Regions from separate parts of the Streptomyces sp. NPDC033174 genome, predicted to be linked through region 1. Evidence: riboswitches for the same ligand, from Rfam matches in the RefSeq annotation. Region 1 holds a riboswitch; each other region holds the start of a gene.
What was found. A riboswitch is a leader RNA that binds a small molecule or an ion and turns the genes downstream of it on or off. The one in region 1 is predicted to bind cobalamin.

Region 1 (6,985 bases):
CAGCGCCAGATCCACGTCGTGCGTCGCCATCACCACGGTCGTCCCGGAGTCCCGCAGCCGCCCGAGCACCTCGAGAAGCCGCTCCTGCCCGTGCGGATCCAGACCTGCCGTCGGCTCGTCCATGATCAGTACCCGGGGCCGCATGGCGACGGCGCCCGCGATGGCCGCGCGCTTGCGCTGCCCGTACGACAGCAGATGCGTCGGCCGGTCCTCCAGGGCCACGATGTCCAGCGCCTCCAGGGCCTCCCGCACCCGGACCCGTACCTCCTCCTCCGCGAGCCCCAGATTCATCGGGCCGAAGGAGACGTCCTGCCCCACCGAGGCCGCGAACAACTGGTCGTCGGGGTCCTGGACGACCAGCTGCACGGTCGTGCGCAGCCGGGTCAGGCCCTTCCGGTCGTACGACACGTCCTCGCCGTTCAGCCGCAGCCGGCCGCTGCCGCACTTCAGCCCCCCGCTCAGCAGCCGCAGCAGCGTCGTCTTGCCGCTGCCGTTGCGGCCGAGCAGCGCCATCGCCCGCCCCTCGGGAACGACGAAGTCGACGGACTCGAGGACGGGCGGCCCGTCCTCGTAGGCGAATCCCGCCCGGACGAGTTCCACGACGGGCGCCCCGGCGGCTCGGGCGGCCGACTCCGCGCCCGTTCCCGCCGCGGGGGGCGGGCTCATCGACGCGCTCATGGCAGAGACCTTTCGAGTACGAGAGTGAGGACGACGAGGCCCGCGAGCAGCGCCCCCGTCGCGGCGAGGAAACGACGGGACACGACGGCCTGCGGCACCAGCACCCGCAGCGTCCCGTCGTAGCCGCGTCCTGCCAGACCCGTCTGCAGCCGCTGGGCCCGGTCGAAGGCGCGGACGAACGCCGTCGCGCCCAGTCCGGCCAGCGAACGCCAGGTGGCCGACCGGGTGGTCAGACCCAGCCGCGCGGCCTGCGCCTGCCGGATCCGGGACATCGCGTCCAGCAGCAGAAAACTGATCCGGTACATCACCAGGGCCACGTCCACGACCGGTGCCGGGACACCCGCCCGCACCAGCCGGGGCAGGACATCGGAGACCGGAGTCGTGAAGGCGAACAACAGCACCCCGAGCGAGGCAGCCGACGTGCGCAACAGCAGCTCTCCCGCGTGCACCGGTCCGCCGGGCGCGAGCGTGACGAACCCGCCCTCCCCGCCGACCTGGAACAGCAGCGGTACCGCTCCCGTGACGCAGAAACCCAGGGGGATGCGGAACGCCCGCCACAACTGGCGCGGCGCGACCCCGGCGGGCCCGAGAAGCACGGCGAGCGTGGCGGCGGCGACCAGCACCGCGCCCGGCCAGGGCGGCAGGCACACGGCGCAGAGCGTCAGCCCGAAGCCCAGGACGGCCTTCTCGCACGGATGACGGCGGCGCCAGCGGCTGCTGTGCGCCGCGGCGTCGATCGGCAGCACCGGCGGTCAGGCGAGCGGATCGCCGGCGGCGGACGCGTCCGCGCGGGCGCTGCCGCTGTCTTCGGGGGCCTGGTCCTCGAGGGTCGGGCCTTCGAGAGCCTGGTCTTCGGGGGCCGGGGCGTCGTCTGCCGGCGTTTTCCCCTCGCCGGACCGGGTGGCGGCCCGGACGGCCGCGCGCTCCTCGCCCTGCCTGCGCCCCCTGTGCAGTCCGAAGTAGTACGCGAGGACTCCGGCGCCCAGGGCCGCCTGGAGCGAGAACAGCGCCGACTCGATCTCGCCCGACGGCGGCTCGTACAGCGGGCTGAACCAGGGCTCGTAGTCCGGCTCCATCTCGGTGATGGCCGCCTCGGCCTCACCGTCCGCTCCCGTGAACGGCTCCTGCTTGTGGTCGCCCAGGCCCAGGACCAGCGGCAGCACCGCGAGCGCCGCGACGACGACGAGGAGCAGGGTGTTGATTTTCGCGTTACGGGTCATCAGAGCGCCGCCTCCGCCTTCTCGTCGTTCTCGCGCCGGGCGCGCCCGCCCTGGAGCAGCACGCCGAGCCGGGTCAGTTCACCCTTGCTCGACTGGATGAGCAGCCGCATCACCAGCACGGTGAGCAGCCCCTCGCTGACCGCCAGCGGGATCTGGGTGACGGCGAAGATGCCCCCGAACTTCCCCAGCGCGCCGACGAATCCGCTGCTCGGGTCGGGGAACGCCAGCGCGAGCTGGATGCTGGTGACGCAGTACGTCGACAGGTCGGCGACGAACGCGCCGGAGAACACGCTGACCATCAGCGGCACATCGAACCGCCGGAGCAGCCAGTACACGCCGTACCCCGCCCAGGGCCCCACGATCGCCATGGAGAAGGCGTTGGCGCCCAGAGTGGTCAGTCCGCCGTGCGCGAGCAGCAGCGCCTGGAAGAGCAGGGTGATCGTGCCCAGGACCGCCATGATCGGCGGCCGGAACAGCATCGCCCCCAGCCCCGTCCCGGTCGGGTGGGAGCAACTCCCCGTCACCGAGGGGATCTTGAGCGCGGAGAGGACGAACGTGAATGCGCCGGAGGCGCCGAGCAGCAGAGTGGACTCCGGATTGGCCTTGACCTCCTTGGTCAGGGCCCGTACGCCGTGAACGACGAAGGGGGCGGAAGCGACGCCCCAGGCGGCGGCGTGCAACGGGGGCAGATACCCCTCGGCTATATGCATGGTTGGGAGACCCTCTCCAGCACCTCGTGGATGGACAGCGCACCTTGGCCGGTCTCCTGGCTTACGGGTGATGCCGTCCGGGCGCTCCGCCTTCCCGGAGACCGCGGTCCTCCGCGGCGTTCCAGTGGCTTCCCCGGGGGCGTTCCCCGAGTGGATGGAGCCGGACTTCCCGATCACAGTGGCGAGGGCCGCACCGGTACCGCACCGGTTTCCCGTACACCAAGGCGGTGTGACATTAGTGCTTTGACCAGGTACATCACAACCCGCGCACGGTCGCACCACCCGGCGCGACCCCTCACTGGTGTCACTGTTTGCGGTAGCCGTACGCCTCCGACGCCGCCGCCTCGACCGCGTCCAGGTCCCCGCCCGCCGACGCCGTCACCAGAGCCGCCACCGCGCCTTCGACGAACGGCGCGTCGACGAGCCGGGTCTTCTCCGGGAGTTCGTCGCCCTCGGCCAGCAGCGCCTTCACGGTCAGGACGGCGCTGCCCAGATCGACCAGGACCGCCACTCCCGCGCCCCGGTCGACCGAGGCGGCGGCGGCCGTGATCAGCTCGGAGCTGGTGCCCAGGCCGCCGTCGGGAGTGCCGCCGGCGGGAGCGATCGGGGCCGTCGCCGCGCCCGCGAGCCCCTGGGCCAGGGCGGCCACCGAGGCGGCGACGGCGGCGCTGTGCGACACGAGGACGATGCCCACCTGCTCGCTCACGCGGACACCCCCTGGTCCTGCGCGGTGTCGGCGAGCGTCGCGATCAGCAGCGCGGAGGAGGTGGCTCCCGGGTCCTGGTGGCCGATGCTGCGCGGACCGAGGTAACTGGCCCTGCCCTTGCGGGCCTGGAGGGGTACGGTCGCCACCGCGCCTTCCCGGGCCGCGTCCCTCGCCGCGGCGAACGACTCGGCGAGCCTCTCCGCGGCCGGCTCCAGGGCGTCCAGCATCGTCTTGTCCCCGACCGCCGCCCCACCCAGCTGGGCCACGGCCGCGACCCCGGCCCGCAGCGCGTCGGCCAGCTGAGCGCGGGTCACCTCGGGGGCGTCGCCGAGCGCCTTGCCCGTGCGTCGCAGCAGCGTTCCGTACAGCGGTCCGGACGCGCCGCCGACGGTCGAGATCAGCTGTCGTCCCGCCGCCGCCAGCACGGCTCCGGGCGTGCCGGGGCTCTCCTTCTCCAGGACGGCGACGACGGCGGTGAATCCGCGTCGGAGGTTGGTTCCGTGGTCGGCGTCGCCGATGGCGGAGTCCAGCTCGGTGAGGCGGTCGGCCTCGCGGTCCACGGCGGCCGCGGCGGTGGCGAGCCAGCGGCGGAAGAAGTCGGTGTCGAGCACAGTCACCGCGGTCATGTCCCCTCTCACCGGCCCCAGCGCAGGGCGGGGGTCTCCACCGGAGCGTCCCAGAGCCGCAGCAGCTGCTCGTCCACCTGGCACAGGGTGACCGAGCAGCCGGCCATGTCGAGTGAGGTCACATAGTTGCCGACGAGGGTGCGGGCCACCGGGACGCCCCGCTCGCGCAGGACGCGCTGCACCTCCGCGTTGAAGCCGTACAGCTCCAGCAGCGGGGTGGCGCCCATGCCGTTGACGAGGGCCAGCACGGGCCCGTCGGGGCGCAGATCCTCCAGAACGGCGTTGACCGCGAAGTCCGCGATCTCCCGCGAGGTCATCATGGCGCGCCGCTCCCGCCCGGGCTCGCCGTGGATGCCGATGCCCAACTCCAGTTCGCCGGGCGGAAGGTCGAAGGTGGGGCTGCCCTTCGCGGGCGTGGTGCAGGCGCTCAGCGCCACCCCGAAGCTCCGTGAACTCGTGTTCACCTGACGGGCGATGCTCTCCACCCGCTCCAGCGGCTGTCCCTCTTCGGCCGCCGCTCCCGCGATCTTCTCCACGAAGAGCGTGGCGCCCGTGCCGCGACGGCCCGCCGTGTAGAGGCTGTCCGTCACGGCGACGTCGTCGTTCACGAGCACCTTGGCGACCTGGACACCTTCGTCCTCGGCGAGCTCGGCGGCCATCTCGAAGTTGAGGACGTCACCGGTGTAGTTCTTGATGACGAAGAGCACCCCGGCCCCACTGTCGACGGCCGCGGCCGCGCGCACCATCTGGTCCGGCACGGGGGAGGTGAACACTTCGCCGGGGCAGGCGGCGGACAGCATTCCCGGCCCGACGAACCCGCCGTGCAGGGGCTCGTGCCCGGAGCCGCCCCCGGACACCAGGCCCACCTTCCCGGCGACAGGGGCGTCGCGGCGCAGCACGACCCGGTTCTCCACATCGACGACGAGCCCGGGGTGGGCGGCCGCCATTCCGCGCAGGGCGTCGGCGACGACGGTCTCCGGGACGTTGATCAGCATCCTCACGGGTATCTCCTCGGCCGGCGGGCTTGGGTCACTCTTCACGATACGGATCGTGGTGGAGGAATGTGCGGAAGCCGGCGCCGCTCCGGGCGGAGGGCAGTGCGCGCGGGCCGGCCCGGGTTGCGCTGCGCGCGTGGCGCTGCTGGCGCTGACCCCGCTCCGTCCGGACGCGCGGGTGGGGCGGACCCGCTCCGTCCCGACGTGCGGGTGGCCGGTGGCCGAACGAGAATGGGCCAGATCCCCCGTAGCCCGCCCGGCAGGAGACTTCCATGCTCGAACGCAAGCAGTGCCAGGACCGAGCCGAGATCACCTTCGTCCTCCCCGCGGACTCCCCGCCCGGGCCCGTCAGCGTGGTGGGCGATTTCAACGACTGGAAGCCCGGCGCCCACCCCTTGCGGACGAACGGTGACGGCACCCGCTCCGTCACCGTCGCACTGCCCGGAAAGGCCACGCACACGTTCCGCTATCTGGCCGCCGGGGACTACTGGTTCAACGAGGAGAGCGCGGACGGCCACGACGGCCCCAACAGCCGCCTCGAGACCTGAGGCGGCTGCAGGCGACGGCCACGGACGACAGCGCCGGAGGGGCCGGGGAGCACGTTCCCCGGCCCTCCGGCGCGCACGAACGGGCGCACGAGCGGGCGCGAGGACGGATGAGGGGCGGCGAGGGGCGGCGAGGGGACGGGGCGGCGGGACGCATGAGCCGGCGGTGTCGGGGGACCCGTAAGGCCGAGGGAGCCGGACGCATCGCTCACGCCGACCCGAGGAGGCCCCAATGCGCGCACTGACCTGGCACGGCAAGCGGGACGTGCGGGTGGAGACCGTGCCCGACCCCGTGCTGCGGGAGCCGACGGACGTCATCGTCGAGATCACGTCCACCGGGATCTGCGGCTCGGACCTCCATTTGTACGAGGTGCTCGGCCCCTTCATGGAACCGGGGGACATCCTGGGCCACGAGCCCATGGGCGTCGTGGCCGAGACGGGCCCGGCGGTCAGCTCGCTCAAGGCCGGGGACCGTGTCGTCGTGCCCTTCAACATCTCCTGCGGAACCTGTTTCATGTGCGCCCAGGGGCTGCAGTCGCAGTGCGAGACGACACAGGTCTCCGAGCAGGGAATGGGCGCCTCGCTCTTCGGATACACCAAGCTGTATGGCCAAGTACCCGGCGGCCAGGCGGAGTATCTCCGGGTTCCCTTCGGTAACACTCTCCCCGTCAAGGTCCCGCACGGCCCGTCCGACGACCGGTTCGTCTATCTCTCCGACGTCCTCCCCACGGCCTGGCAGGCCGTCGAATACGCGGCGATCCCGCCCGGCGGCAGCGTGACCGTGCTGGGCCTCGGCCCCATCGGCGAGATGGCGGCCCGGGTGGCCCTGCACCGAGGGGCCTCGCTGGTGGTGGGCGTCGACCTGGTGCCCGCCCGGCTGGCGCGGCCACGGGAGCGCGGTGTGACCGTGCTGGACCTCGGCGAATACGGCGACGAACTGGGTGACGCCATCCGTGACATGACCGACGGCCGGGGCACCGACGCCGTGATCGACGCCGTCGGCATGGAGGCGCACGGCGCGCCGCTGGCCAAGGCGGCCCAGTGGGCCACCGGTCTGCTGCCGGACGGCGTCGCCCAGTCGCTGATGGAACGGGCGGGCATCGACCGCCTCCAGGCCCTCTACACGGCGATCGACGTGGTGCGTCGGGGCGGCACGATCTCGCTGGCGGGCGTCTACGGCGGGATGACGGACCCGATGCCCCTGCTGACCATGTTCGACAAGCAGCTCCAGATGAGGATGGGCCAGGCGAACGTACGGCGGTGGGTGGACGACATCCTGCCGCTCCTCGTGGACGAGGACCCCCTGGGGGTGGAGGGGTTCGCCACGCACCACATGCCGCTGGAGCAGGGGCCGAAGGCGTACGAGATGTTCCAGTCCAAGGCGGACGGAATGATCAAGACTCTGCTGAAGCCCTGACGGCCGTCGCCGGTCAGCCCTCGGCGGCGCCGGCGGGGATCAGCGTGGTGACCAGCCGCCGCATCTGTCCGGCGGGGTCCGGCGCCCC
Region 2 (6,985 bases), on a different contig from region 1:
ATCGAGGCATCCGGGTTTCCGCCCGGGCTGCCTCAGGAGCCGTGGACCTCGGTCACTTCCAGCACCCGCGCCGTGATTCCCCCGGCCGTCCCCAGCGCCGCGCGCTGCGGAGACGCCAGGAACGACTCGTACGCCTCCTTGTCCGGGAAGCGCAGCAGGTGCACCTCCGCGAGGCCGTCGCCCGTGCGCAGGCGCCGCTCCAGGCGTCCGCCGTGGGCGGGCAGGAGCGCCAGGACGGCGTCCTCGTAGCGAAGGGCCGCTTCCGCCGCGTCCTCGGGAAAGTCGACGAGCACGGCGAGCTGGAAGGAGAGCGCGGCCCCGTCCAGCGGCTTCCAGAAGGTCACGTCGCTGTGCCCGCCCGGAATTCCCGGCGTGCGGCCCGTCTCCACATAGCCGTGGCGCAGATAGAAGGGCGGGGCCTGGAAGGAGTACGAGGAGACGGTCATCCGCGTGCAGCCGCGGCGTCGCGCCTCCTCCTCGGCCGCGCGCATCACCTTGCTGCCCCAGCCGCCGTGCCGGTGGTCGGCGCGCACCCACAGCAGCTTGATGAAACCGCAGCCGCCCCAGGTCGCGCCCGTCAGCCCGCCGATGAGCTCGCCGTCGGCGTCGGTGACCCGGACGGACAGGCCGGCCTCGTCGTAGGCACCGGTCGTCCGCTGGTTGAAGGCGGTCAGCTCGTCGCCGAGCCGCTCCTCGAGCTGCTCGTCCTCGCCGCCCACCGTCAGGTTCACTCGTCGTCCTCCAGGTCGCCCTCGGTCTCCAGGAAGACCTGCCGCAGCCGCTCCAGGACCTCCGGGTCCGGCTTGGCCCACATGCCCCGGGACTCCGCCTCCAGGAGGCGCTCCGCGATGCCGTGCAGCGCCCACGGATTGGCCTCCTGGAGGAAGGCGCGGTTCTCCGGGTCGAGGACGTACGCCTCGGTGAGCTTGTCGTACATCCAGTCGGCCACGACCCCGGTCGTCGCGTCGTACCCGAAGAGGTAGTCCACGGTCGCCGCCAGCTCGAACGCGCCCTTGTAGCCGTGGCGCCGCATCGCCTCGATCCAGCGCGGGTTGACGACGCGTGCCCGGAAGACGCGGGACGTCTCCTCGACCAGGGTCCGGGTGCGGACGGTCTCGGGGCGGGTCGAGTCGCCGATGTAGGCCTCGGGGGCCGTGCCCCGCAGCGCGCGCACGGTCGCCACCATGCCGCCGTGGTACTGGAAGTAGTCGTCCGAGTCCGCGATGTCGTGCTCGCGGGTGTCCGTGTTCTTCGCGGCCACCGCGATCCGCTTGTACGCGGTCTCCATCTCCTCGCGAGCCGGACGCCCGTCGAGCTCGCGGCCGTACGCGTAGCCGCCCCACACCGTGTACACCTCGGCGAGGTCGGAGTCGGTGCGCCAGTCCCGGGAGTCGATGAGCTGGAGGATGCCCGCGCCGTACGTCCCCGGCCGGGAGCCGAAGATCCGGGTGGTGGCCCGCCGCTCGTCGCCGTGCTCCGCCAGGTCCGCCTGCGTGTGGGCCCGTACGTGGTTCTGCTCGGCCGGCTCGTCGAGCGACGCCGCGAGCCGCACCGCGTCGTCGAGCAGCGCGATGGTGTGCGGGAAGGCGTCCCGGAAGAAGCCCGAGATGCGCAGCGTGACGTCGATACGGGGACGGCCCAGCTCCGCGAGCGGGATCGCCTCCAGGCCGTTGACCCGGCGCGAGGCGTCGTCCCAGACGGGACGGATGCCCAGCAGGGCCAGGGCCTCGGCGACGTCGTCGCCGGAGGTGCGCATCGCGCTCGTGCCCCACAGGGACAGGCCCACGGAGGTCGGCCAGTCGCCGTTGTCGCTGCGGTAGCGCTCCAGCAGCGAGTCGGCCAGTGCCTGGCCGGTCTCCCACGCGAGACGCGAGGGGACGGCCTTCGGGTCGACGGAGTAGAAGTTCCGGCCGGTGGGAAGCACGTTGACCAGGCCGCGCAGCGGCGAGCCGGACGGCCCAGCCGGGACGAAGCCGCCGTTCAGCGCGTGGACGGCGTGGTCGAGTTCGTCGGTCGTCGCGGCGAGGCGCGGCACGACCTGGCGGGCGGCGAAGTCGAGGATGTCGACGACCGCCTGGGGATGACCGGCGGCCACGGTCGCGACGGATCCCGGGTTCCAGTCGGCGTCCTCCATCGCCTGGACGAGCGCGCGGGCGGCGGCCTCCGTCTCGTCGGCGGCGGTGCGGGTCGCGGCCGACTCGTCCAGGCCCAGCGCCTCGCGCAGGCCGAGGAGCGCCTGCGTTCCGCCCCAGATCTGGCGGGCGCGAAGGATGGACAGCACCAGGTTGACCCGCTCGGGGCCGGTCGGGGCGCCGCCGAGGACATGCAGGCCGTCGCGGATCTGCGCGTCCTTGACCTCGCACAGCCAGCCGTCGACGTGGAGCAGGAAGTCGTCGAACCCGTCGTCGTCGGGGCGGTCTTCGAGCCCGAGGTCGTGGTCGAGCTTGGCGGCCTGGATCAGCGTCCAGATCTGCGCGCGGATCGCCGGAAGCTTCGCCGGGTCCATCGAGGAGATCGCCGCGTACTCGTCGAGCAGCTGCTCCAGGCGGGCGATGTCACCGTAGGACTCGGCCCGCGCCATCGGCGGTACGAGATGGTCGACGAGGGTCGCGTGGACGCGCCGCTTGGCCTGCGTGCCCTCGCCCGGGTCGTTGACGAGGAAGGGGTAGACCAGCGGCAGGTCACCGAGGGCGGCGTCGGGGCCGCACGCGGCGGACAGACCCGCGTTCTTGCCGGGCAGCCACTCCAGGTTGCCGTGCTTGCCCAGGTGGACCATGGCGTCGGCGCCGAAACCGCCGTCGTCCGCCGAGGCGGCGATCCAGCGGTAGGCGGCCAAGTAGTGGTGCGACGGCGGCAGGTCGGGGTCGTGGTAGATCGCGATCGGGTTCTCGCCGAAGCCGCGCGGCGGCTGGATGAGGACCAGCAGATTGCCGCGCCGCAGCGCGGCGAGGACGATGTCGCCCTCCGGGTTGCGGGAGCGGTCCAGGAACATCTCGCCGGGCGGCGGGCCCCAGTGCCGCTCGACCGATTCCCGGAGTTCGGCCGGCAGGGTCGCGTACCAGCGCTTGTAGTCGGCGGCCGGGATACGGACCGGGTTGCGGGCGAGCTGCTCCTCGGTGAGCCAGTCCTGGTCGTGGCCGCCCGCCTCGATCAGCGCGTAGATCAGCTCGTCGCCGTCGCCGGAGACGAGACCGGGTACCTCCTCCCGGCCGAAGTCGTATCCCTCGGTCTGGAGGCGGCGCAGCAGGGCGACGGCGGAGGCGGGGGTGTCGAGGCCGACCGCGTTGCCGATGCGGGAGTGCTTGGTCGGGTACGCGGAGAGGACCAGCGCGAGGCGCTTCTCGGCGTTCGGGATGTGCCGCAGACGCGCGTGGCGCACGGCGATCCCGGCGACCCGGGCCGCGCGCTCGGCGTCGGCGACGTACGCGGGCAGGCCGTCCTCGTCGATCTCCTTGAAGGAGAAGGGGACGGTGATGAGGCGGCCGTCGAACTCGGGCACCGCGACCTGGCTGGCGGCGTCGAGCGGCGAGAGGCCCTCGTCGTTCTCCTCCCAGGCGCTGCGCGGGCCGGTCAGGCACAGCGCCTGCAGGATCGGTACGTCGAGGGCGGCGAGCGCGCCCGCGTCCCAGGCCTCCTCGTCGCCGCCGGCCTGCGCCTCGGCGGGCTTGGTGCCGCCGGCCGCGAGCACGGTGGTGACGATCGCGTCGACGGAGCCGAGGCGCCGCAGCAGTTCGGGCTCGGGAGCCCGCAGGGACGCCACGTACAGCGGCAGCGCCTGGGCGCCCTTGTCCTCGATGGCGGCGCAGAGCTCGGCGACGAAGGCGGTGTTGCCGCTCATGTGGTGGGCGCGGTAGTAGAGCACGGCGACGGTCGGGCCGTCGGTGCGTCCGGGAGTGCGCTCCAGCGGGCCCCACGTCGGCGCGGCGGCGGGCGGCTCGAAGCCGTGGCCGGTGAGCAGGACCGTGTCGGACAGGAAGCGGGCGAGCTGTTCCAGATTGTCCGGTCCGCCGTGCGCGAGGTAGGCGTGCGCCTCGGTCGCGACACCGATGGGGACGGTGGAGGCCTCCATCAGCTGCGCGTCGGGAGCCTGTTCGCCGGTGAGGACGACCAGCGGCTTCTGGGCGGCGCGGAGGACGTCCAGTCCCTCCTCCCAGGCGCGGACGCCGCCGAGGAGGCGTACGACGACCAGGTCGGCGTCCTCCAGGAGGGCGGGCAGGTCGCCGGTCGTCAGCCGGGACGGGTTCGCGAACCGGTAGGCGACCGGACCGCCGGCCGCGCGGGCGCTGAGCAGGTCGGTGTCGGAGTGCGACAGCAGCAGGATCACGTGCGCAGGCCCTTCCTCGGGGTTGTCCGCGCCCCGGGTGGTCGTATGGACGGCGGGAGTTCCTGACTCACCGGACCTTTCGGCCGGCTCACAGTGGCGGGACCGCGCCGGAATCTCACCGGGCTTCCTCCCTAGGGTCGTGGACCCTGTGCCGTTCTGCATAGTAGAGGCTGCCCGTACCGGGCAGGGGGGCGCCCGCGAGCACGTGGGTATGCTCGCCGCCATGCCGCCCACCCCACCCACAACGCCCAACAGGGGCGAACCTCTCATACGGGACCGTGGCGACGCCTGTCCCGGGGCGCTCCGGCTGCACCCCGCCGATGACGGGCGCCTGGCCCGACTCCGCCTGCCCGCAGGCAGGTTGACGCGCCGTCAGGTACTCACGCTGGCCGACGCAGCGGAGACTCTGGGTGACGGGCATCTCAGCATCACCTCGCGTGGCAACGCCGAGCTGCGGGGCCTGGGCGAGGGCTGTGGGGCGGATCTCGCCGAGCTCCTCGCGGAGGCCGGTCTGCTGCCCTCCGAGACGCACGAGCGTGTCCGGAACGTGGTGGCGTCCCCGGCGGCGGGTCTGGACGGACTGGGCTCCGGCGACGTGCAGTTGTGGGCCCGGGAGCTCGACGCGCTGCTGTGCGCGACGGACTGGGCGGCGGCGCTTTCCGGTCGTTTTCTCTTCGTCCTCGACGACGGACGGGGGGATGTGGCGGGACTGGCCGGCGATGTGACCTTGATCGCAGAGACCGGGGACGTGCCCCGGGGGATCGGGGGTGCGGCGCGGGGGGCGGCGATTCCGGCGCACGAGTCCTCGGCACCGGAGCTCGCGGAGGTGCCACGGGAGCTCGCCGGCGCGGCGCGGGGGGCTGCGGACGCGGCGCCGGAGCGCATCGATGTGTCACCGGCCACGGCGGGTGCCGCGCGGGTGACCCTGCACGTCGGCGGCCGTGCCTTCCGTGTCGCCGCCGCCGACGCCCCCCGGGCCGCCCTCGTCGCGGCGGAGGCCTTCCTCGCGGCCGCCCGCGCGGCCGGAAACGGCGCCTGGCGCGTGCGCGAGCTGCCCGCCGGGCAGGAACCGGACGTGGCGGCGTACGCGGAGCGGGCGGGGATCGCGGCGGAGCCCGTACCCCCCGCGCCCCTGCCCACCGGCGCGCCCCCCGCCCCCGGCCTCCTCGGCGACACCGCGCTGTCGGTCCTCGCGCCGCTCGGCCGCCTCTCCGTCGCCCAACTGCGGGCCCTGCTGCCCGCCGTGGACACCGGCGAAGTGCGGCTCACCCCGTGGCGCGGCGCGGTCGTCACCGGCTTCGCGGACCGCGCCGCCGCCGGGGCGCGGCTGCGGGAGCTCGCGGCCGAGGGCCTGATCACCACCCCCGAATCGCCCTGGGCCGGCGTCGGCGCCTGCACCGGGCGCCCCGGTTGCGCCAAGTCCCTCTCCGACGTCCGCGCGGACGCCGCCCCCGGCCTCACCGGCGGCCTCGCCCCCGGCCCCGGCGGGCTGCCCGTCCACTTCTCCGGCTGCGAGCGGCGCTGCGGCCATCCGCACGGCGCGTGGGTGGATGTGGTCGCGACGGCCGACGGCCAGTACGACGTGAACGGCGTCCCCACCCCCCGTACCTCACTGGCCGCCGCGGTCTCGGCGGCCCGTACCCGTCCCCGTACCCCTCCCGGCACCACGAGATGAGCGAGAGCAGAGTGTTCGACTACGAGAAGGACGGCGCGGAGATCTACCGCCAGTCCTTTGCCACCATCCGCGCCGAGGCGGATCTCGCGGGCCTGCCCGCCGACGTCAGCCAGGTCGCCGTACGGATGATCCACGCCTGCGGGATGGTCGACCTCGTCCGCGATCTCGCCTACACGCCCCAGGTGGTGGCCCGCGCCCGCGAGGCGCTGCGCGCCGGGGCGCCCATCCTGTGCGACGCGCAGATGGTCGCGAGCGGCGTGACCCGCAAGCGCCTGCCCGCCGACAACGACGTCCTCTGCACACTCTCCGACCCGTCCGTGCCGGGGCTCGCCGCCGACCTCGGCACCACCCGCAGCGCCGCCGCCCTGGAGCTGTGGCGGGACCGCCTCGAGGGGTCGGTCGTCGCCATCGGCAACGCGCCCACCGCGCTCTTCCGCCTCCTGGAGATGATCGAGCAGGGCGCGCCCCGCCCGGCCGCCGTCATCGGCATACCGGTCGGCTTCATCGGAGCGGCCGAGTCCAAGGACGCGCTCGCCGCACATGTGTCGGGCGTCGACCACCTGGTGGTCCGGGGACGCCGGGGCGGCAGCGCGATGGCCGCGGCCGCGATCAACGCGATTGCGAGTGAGGTGGAATGAGCGGGCAGCCCTTGCTCGGGAAGCTGTACGGAGTGGGCCTCGGCCCCGGCGATCCGAACCTGATGACCGTACGGGCCGTCCAGGTCATCGCCGAGGCGGACGTCGTGGCGTACCACTCCGCGCGCCACGGCCGGTCGATCGCCCGCTCGATCGCGGCCGCGCACATCCGCGAGGACCACATCGAGGAGCGGCTGATGTACCCGCTCACCGTCGAGACGACGGACCACCCCGGCGGCTACCGGGGCGCGCTCGACGACTTCTACGAGGAGGCGTCGGCCCGGCTCGCCGAGCACCTCGACGCCGGCCGCACGGTCGCCGTCCTCGCGGAGGGCGACCCGCTCTTCTACG
Region 3 (6,985 bases), on a different contig from region 1:
CGACCACAGTGAGCCGGGCCACCCCGGGCCGCTCGGCCACCGTTCGCCGGGCGAGCTGTGGGTGCCGGAGCGCGAGTGCGGTATCGCGGCGCCCGCGGGTCTGGTCCGCGGTCTCCTCGACGGCTGGGTGGCGGACAGCCCCGACAGCCGTGAGTGGCGGGATCTCGAAGAAGTCTGCTGACCGCTGCCCGTAGGCTGTACGCGACCACAGGCTGAGGTTTTGAGGAAGGCGTACGGCGGACATGTCGCAGCAGGAGACTGACGAGCAGGTGAACGACGGCTTCGTCGTCGACACGGAGGACTGCGAGGCGCGTGAGCTCGCGTACCGCGAGCGCGGCACGTCGCGCCCGATCACGGTCGTCGGCAACCCGGTGCTCCACAAGGAGTGCAAGGACGTCACCGAGTTCGACGACAAGCTCGCGTCGCTGATCGACGACATGTTCGCCAGTCAGAGGACGGCCGAGGGCGTGGGCCTGGCGGCCAACCAGATCGGTGTGGACCTGAAGGTCTTCGTCTACGACTGCATGGACGACGAGGGCGTGCGCCACGTCGGCGTGGTGTGCAACCCGGTCCTCGAGGAGCTGCCGGCCGACCGCCGCGTCCTCGACGAGGCCAACGAGGGCTGCCTGTCGGTCCCCACGGCCTACGCCGAACTGGCCCGCCCCGACTATGCGGTGGTGCGCGGTCAGGACGCCCAGGGCAACCCGATCAAGGTGCGGGGCACGGGCTACTTCGCGCGCTGCCTCCAGCACGAGACGGACCACCTGTACGGCTACCTGTACATCGACCGGCTCTCCAAGCGGGACCGCAAGGACGCGCTGCGGCAGATGTCCGAGGGCACCCCGCGCTACGAGACCGTCCCGAACGACTGACGCGCGTCCAGGGCGCGGTGGACGGCCCAGCCGGCCGCCGCGCCGACCGCGTACCAGAGCAGATCCGGTGCGTTGAACGAGGTGCCGAGAACCAGCCGCGCGAGAGTGCTGCGCTCGGCCAGTTCCGCGGGGACGCCGGTGAGCTGGAACAGCTCCACCGCGCAGCTGAAGCCCAGTGCGACGCCCGCCGCCGTCAGCGGCCTGACCCGGGGCGCGAGCAGCACCACCAGGGCGAGGATCAGCACGGTGTAGAGCGCGTCCCCCGCGTACTTGGCCACCTCACCCGTCGCCGCCGACCTGATGCCCAGGCCCGCGGCGACGGTGAGCGCGGCGGCGGCGCAGGCCGCCGCCCGGGTGCGGATCACTCGCTCAGAAGTCCTCGTCCAGGTCGACGGAGCCCTCCACCGCCACCTGGTACGCGGACGGCCGGCGCTCGAAGAAGTTCGTCAGCTCCTGGACGCCCTGGAGCTCCATGAACGCGAACGGGTTCTCGGAGCCGTACACCGGGGCGAAGCCCAGACGCGTCAGGCGCTGGTCGGCGACGCACTGGAGGTACTCGCGCATCGACTCGGTGTTCATGCCGGGCAGGCCGTCACCGCACAGGTCGCGGCCGAACTGCAGCTCCGCCTCGACGGCTTCCTTCAGCATGTCGGTGACCTGCTGACGCAGTGCGTCGTCGAAGAGCTCGGGCTCCTCCTTGCGGACGGTGTCCACGACCTCGAAGGCGAAGTTCATGTGCATCGTCTCGTCGCGGAACACCCAGTTGGTGCCGGTCGCCAGGCCGTGCAGCAGACCGCGCGAGCGGAACCAGTAGACGTAGGCGAAGGCGCCGTAGAAGAACAGGCCCTCGATGCACGCCGCGAAGCAGATCAGGTTCAGCAGGAAGCGGCGGCGGTCGGCCTGGGTCTCCAGGCGCTCGATCTTCTCCACCGAGTCCATCCAGCGGAAGCAGAACTGCGCCTTCTCCCGGATGGAGGGGATCTCCTCGACCGCGTCGAACGCGGCGGCGCGGTCGGCCGGATCGGGCAGATAGGTGTCGAGCAGCGTCAGATAGAACTGGACGTGCACGGCCTCCTCGAAGAGCTGCCGGCTCAGGTACAGCCGCGCCTCGGGGGAGTTGATGTGCTTGTAGAGCGTGAGCACCAGGTTGTTGGAGACGATCGAGTCGCCCGTCGCGAAGAACGCGACCAGTCGGCCGATCATGTGCTGCTCGCCGGGGGTGAGCTTGGCGAGGTCGGCGACGTCGGAGTGCAGGTCGACCTCCTCCACCGTCCAGGTGTTCTTGATCGCGTCCCGGTAGCGCTCGTAGAAGTCCGGGTAGCGCATCGGCCGCAGGGTCAGCTCGAAGCCCGGGTCCAGAAGGTTCTTCTCGGCGTTGGTCGTCGTCATTACTGGCAGGCCTCGCAGGACTCGGGGTTCTCAAGGGAGCAGGCGACGGCCTCTTCGGGCGTGGCCTGTACGGGGATCGGCGCGGCGGCGGCCGCGCGGGCGATCCGGGTCGCCGGGCGGGAGCGCAGGTAGTACGTCGTCTTCAGCCCCCGCTTCCAGGCGTAGGCGTACATCGAGGAGAGCTTCCCGATGGTCGGCGTCTCCAGGAAGAGGTTCAGCGACTGCGACTGGTCCAGGAACGGCGTGCGGTCCGCCGCCATGTCGATCAGGCCGCGCTGCGGGATCTCCCACGCCGTGCGGTACAGCTCGCGGACATCGGCCGGGATCCAGCTGAAGCCCTGCACCGATCCGCTCGCCTCGCGCAGCGCCTCCCGGGTCTGCGCGTCCCAGACGCCGAGCTTCTTCAGCTCGTCGACCAAGTAGCCGTTGACCTGGAGGAATTCACCGCTCAGCGTCTCGCGCTTGAAGAGGTTGGAGACCTGCGGCTCGATGCACTCGTACACGCCCGCGATGGAGGCGATGGTCGCCGTCGGGGCGATGGCGAGCAGCAGCGAGTTGCGCATGCCGACCGAGGCGATCCGGGCGCGCAGCGCCGCCCAGCGCTCCGGCCAGTTCAGCTCCACGTCGTAGTGGTCGGGGTGCAGGACACCGCGTGCGGAGCGGGTCTTCTCCCAGGCGGGGAGCGGGCCGCTCCGCTCGGCGAGGTCCGTGGAGGCCTCGTACGCGGCGAGCATGATCCGCTCGGCGATCCTCGTCGACAGGGCGCGGGCCTCGGCCGAGTCGAACGGCAGCTTCAGCTTGAAGAAGACGTCCTGGAGGCCCATGGCGCCCAGGCCCACCGGGCGCCAGCGGGCGTTGGAGCGGCCCGCCTGCTCGGTCGGGTAGAAGTTGATGTCGACGACCCGGTCGAGGAAGGTGACGGCCGTACGGACCGTCTCGTCGAGGCGCTCCCAGTCGATGTCTCCCGAGGCGAGCACGAACGCGCCGAGGTTGACCGAGCCGAGGTTGCAGACGGCCGTCTCGCCGTCGTCCGTCACCTCCAGGATCTCGGTGCACAGGTTCGAGGAGTGGACCGTGTGGCCGGGCTCCGCCGTCTGGTTCGCGGTGCGGTTGGACGCGTCCTTGAAGGTCATCCAGCCGTTGCCGGTCTGGGCGAGGGTGCGCATCATGCGGCCGTACAGATCCCGGGCCGGCATGGTCTTGCGGGCCAGGCCCTTTGCCTCGGCCGCGCGGTAGGCGGCGTCGAAGGCGTCGCCCCAGAGGTCGACCAGCTCGGGCACGTCGGCCGGGGAGAACAGCGACCACTCGGCGTCGGCGTTCACCCGGCGCATGAACTCGTCGGGGATCCAGTGCGCCAGATTGAGGTTGTGCGTACGGCGCTGGTCCTCACCGGTGTTGTCGCGGAGCTCCAGGAACTCCTCGATGTCGGCGTGCCAGGTCTCCAGGTAGACGGCGGCGGCGCCCTTGCGACGGCCGCCCTGGTTCACGGCGGCGACGGAGGCGTCGAGGGTCTTGAGGAACGGCACGATGCCGTTGGAGTGCCCGTTCGTGCCGCGGATCAGCGAACCGCGGGCGCGGACGCGGGAGTACGAGAGTCCGATGCCGCCGGCGTGCTTGGAGAGCCGCGCCACCTGGTGGTAGCGGTCGTAGATCGAGTCGAGCTCGTCCTGCGGGGAGTCCAGCAGATAGCAGGAGGACATCTGCGGGTGCCGGGTGCCCGAGTTGAAGAGCGTGGGGGAGGAGGGCAGATAGTCGAGCCGGCTCATCAGGCCGTACAGCGCGGCGACCTCGTCCAGCGCGCGGACGCTCTCGTCCTCGGCGAGCCCGGCGGCCACCCGGAGCATGAAGTGCTGCGGGGTCTCGACGACCTTGCGGGTGATCGGGTGCCGGAGCAGATAGCGCGAGTACAGCGTCCGCAGACCGAAGTAGCCGAAGCGGTCGTCCGCGTCGGGGTCGATGAGCGTGTCGAGCCGTGCCGTGTGGAGACGGACGAACTCGGCCGTGCGGTCGGCGATCAGGCCCTCGCGGTGGCCGACGGCGACCGACGCGGAGAACGACACGGCGCCCTGGCCCGCGGCCTCGTCCGCGATCGTGCGGGTGAGCAGCCGGGCGGCGAGCCGTGAGTAGGCGGGGTCCTCGGAGATCAGGCCGGCGGCCGCCTCGGTGGCCAGCTCCCGCAGTTCCGCCGCGTCCGAGCCGGCGTGCCGGCCGCGCAGCGCGGCGGCGGCGACCCGTCCGGGGTCGGTGTCGGGCAGATCGGCGGTGAGGTCGGTCAGGATCCGCAGAAGCACGGTCCCGGGTCCGTCGGTCTCGATCGCCGATGCCGGATCGGCGGGCGCGATGGTCACGTGGGGGCTCTCCCTCGCTCGGCTCGGGGCCGGCGGGGGAGGCGGCGGGGCGCACGGGCACACACCGGCGAGCGGTGGATGCGCGGCGTCCACCGGCCCACTCCACGAGGCCCGGACGTCTTCGGCGCCAGGACCGGACGGACCAGGCGCACCATCGGCAGGTGTTCGGACTTGAGGGTGCGCAAACGCACCTGACACACCGTTGCGGGACAGTTCCGGATTCGCACCGGATTCCCCTGCGGCGACAGCGAGCATGAGCATACATGTGGGGGGAGATGGATGCGTCACCCCCCACATGTTGTGTCTTCGCGCGTGGAGGGCGGTCAGAGCTCCAACGCGTAGGTGAGCAGCGGCGCGAGCTCGGGGACCGGTGACCAGTCCCGCTCGGGGGTCCTGGTGAACCCCAGGCGCTCGTAGATCCGGTGCGCGGAGACCATGGCGTGCTGGGTCGACAGCACCAGCCGTACGCAGCCCTCGGTCGCCCGTGCCCGCTCCACACAGGCCCGTACGAGAGCCTCCCCGACGCCCCGCCCCCGCGCGTCCTTCGCGACCGCGAGCATCCGGAACTCGGCCTCGCCCTCCCGGGCGACATCGGCCCAGGGCCCGCCGGAACCGACGAACGTCACTCCCCCGAGCAGCCGTCCGGCACGGTCGACGGCGACCAGGACCTCGGCCTGCGCGGCGCGCCGTGCCACGTCCCGCAGGACGTGCAGATAGGCGTCGTCGCCGCCGAAGTCCAGGAGCCCGTCCCCGAGATAGGCCTGCGCAGTGATCTCGCCCAGCTCCTCGTACTCGGCGGGGGTGACGCGTCTGAGGGTGAAGTCCATGGGGATCAGTGTGCCCGGCGGGCACGGCGAAGGGCCCGGAGTTTCCTCGCGTAGACTCCGGGCCCTTCGTGCGCTGGTCAGTGGCCGCCCGGCGCCCCCGCCGTGGCCGGCGGCAGCTCCACCTGCACGCCCGGGTCGCCCGCGTCCGCCGTGTAGTCCGACGGGGACGTCTCGTCGATGCCGTCGGGGGCCTTGAGGGCCCGCAGGACGAAGGTCAGGACCACCGTCACCACCACATTGAGGACGAACGCGGTGAGACCGATGTAGCCGATCTCGCCGATGCCCGGGATCTCCGCGGACGAGCCGCCGAAGTGCTTCTGCGTGGGGCTCGCGACGCCGTACGCGGCCGCCGTGCCGTAGACCATGCCCACGGCCCAGCCCGCGAGCAGCGCCCAGCGGTGGCACCAGCGGGTGAACAGACCGCCCACCAGCGCCGGGAAGGTCTGCAGGATCCAGATGCCGCCCAGCAGCTGGAAGTTGATGGCGACGGTCTTGTCCATGGTGAGGACGAAGGCCAGCGCTCCCACCTTCACCAGCAGCGACACCAGCTTGGACACCTTGGTCTCCTGCTCCGGAGTGGCGTCCGGCTTCAGGAAGTCCTTGTAGATGTTGCGGGTGAAGAGGTTCGCGGCGGCGATCGACATGATGGCCGCCGGGACCAGCGCGCCGATGCCGATGGCGGCGAAGGCGACACCCGTGAACCAGTCCGGGAACATGTTCTCGAACAGCTGCGGGATGGCCAGCTGGCCGTTCTTCACCTTCACGCCCGCGGCAATCGCCATGAAGCCGAGCAGCGCCAGCAGCCCCAGCATCAGTGAATAGAGCGGCAGGATCGTGGTGTTGCGGCGGATCACGTCACGGCTGCGCGAGGAGAGCGTCGCGGTGATCGAGTGCGGATACATGAAGAGCGCGAGGGCCGAACCGAGCGCGAGCGTCGCATAGCCCCACTGGCCCATCTCCCCGGGCACCAGCGCGCCGCGCGGCTTGCCGGTCGCCGGGTTGATCTGCGCGTACGCCTCACCGGCCCTGGCGAAGATCTCGTCGAAGCCGCCGAGCTTGATCGGGATGTAGATGATCGCCACCGCGATGACGATGTAGATCAGCGTGTCCTTGACGAACGCGATGAGCGCCGGGGCCCGCAGACCCGAGGAGTAGGTGTACGCCGCCAGGACACCGAAGGCGATCAGCAGCGGCAGGTCCTTGACGAACCAGTGGGTGGTCTCGCCGCCGCCCACGCCCATCACGTCGAGCACGGCCTGGATGCCGACGAGCTGGAGCGCGATGTACGGCATGGTGGCGAGGATGCCGGTGACCGCGACCGCCAGGGAGAGGCCCTTGGAGCCGAAGCGGCCGCGGACGAAGTCGGAGGTGGTGACGTAGCCGTGCTTGTGCGACACCGACCACAGCCGCGGCAGGAAGGTGAAGATCAGCGGATAGACCAGGATCGTGTACGGCACGGCGAAGAAGCCCGCGGCGCCGGCCGCGTAGATCGCCGCCGGGACGGCCACGAAGGTGTACGCGGTGTAGAGGTCGCCGCCGAGCAGGAACC

Region 2: it holds a riboswitch for cobalamin, as region 1 does, so the genes downstream of both, cobN (cobaltochelatase subunit CobN) here and ACZ5VC_RS11875 (energy-coupling factor ABC transporter permease) in region 1, are expected to answer to the same signal.
Region 3: it holds a riboswitch for cobalamin, as region 1 does, so the genes downstream of both, ACZ5VC_RS07700 (ribonucleoside-diphosphate reductase subunit alpha) here and ACZ5VC_RS11875 (energy-coupling factor ABC transporter permease) in region 1, are expected to answer to the same signal.

What each region holds. Positions count from the first base shown of each region.
Region 1 covers NZ_JBVIPQ010000003.1:383,629-390,613, forward strand. Annotated here, with positions in the region: gene ACZ5VC_RS11860 (energy-coupling factor ABC transporter ATP-binding protein) at 1-666, opposite strand, end outside; gene cbiQ (cobalt ECF transporter T component CbiQ) at 675-1,424, opposite strand; gene ACZ5VC_RS11870 (energy-coupling factor ABC transporter substrate-binding protein) at 1,431-1,898, opposite strand; gene ACZ5VC_RS11875 (energy-coupling factor ABC transporter permease) at 1,898-2,608, opposite strand; cobalamin riboswitch at 2,638-2,847, opposite strand; gene ACZ5VC_RS11880 (PTS-dependent dihydroxyacetone kinase phosphotransferase subunit DhaM) at 2,913-3,314, opposite strand; gene dhaL (dihydroxyacetone kinase subunit DhaL) at 3,311-3,925, opposite strand; gene dhaK (dihydroxyacetone kinase subunit DhaK) at 3,949-4,941, opposite strand; gene ACZ5VC_RS11895 (isoamylase early set domain-containing protein) at 5,208-5,483, shown strand; gene ACZ5VC_RS11900 (zinc-dependent alcohol dehydrogenase) at 5,713-6,897, shown strand; gene ACZ5VC_RS11905 (TetR/AcrR family transcriptional regulator) at 6,911-6,985, opposite strand, start outside.
Region 2 covers NZ_JBVIPQ010000004.1:395,468-402,452, forward strand. Annotated here, with positions in the region: gene ACZ5VC_RS15400 (GNAT family N-acetyltransferase) at 33-731, opposite strand; gene cobN (cobaltochelatase subunit CobN) at 728-4,324, opposite strand; cobalamin riboswitch at 4,362-4,495, opposite strand; gene ACZ5VC_RS15410 (cobalamin biosynthesis protein CobG) at 4,536-5,999, shown strand; gene ACZ5VC_RS15415 (precorrin-8X methylmutase) at 5,996-6,637, shown strand; gene ACZ5VC_RS15420 (precorrin-2 C(20)-methyltransferase) at 6,634-6,985, shown strand, end outside.
Region 3 covers NZ_JBVIPQ010000002.1:304,561-311,545, forward strand. Annotated here, with positions in the region: gene ACZ5VC_RS07680 (tetratricopeptide repeat protein) at 1-181, shown strand, start outside; gene def (peptide deformylase) at 243-872, shown strand; gene ACZ5VC_RS07690 (ribosomal maturation YjgA family protein) at 848-1,237, opposite strand; gene ACZ5VC_RS07695 (ribonucleotide-diphosphate reductase subunit beta) at 1,242-2,261, opposite strand; gene ACZ5VC_RS07700 (ribonucleoside-diphosphate reductase subunit alpha) at 2,261-4,609, opposite strand; cobalamin riboswitch at 4,749-4,870, opposite strand; gene ACZ5VC_RS07705 (GNAT family N-acetyltransferase) at 4,933-5,436, opposite strand; gene mctP (monocarboxylate uptake permease MctP) at 5,514-6,985, opposite strand, start outside.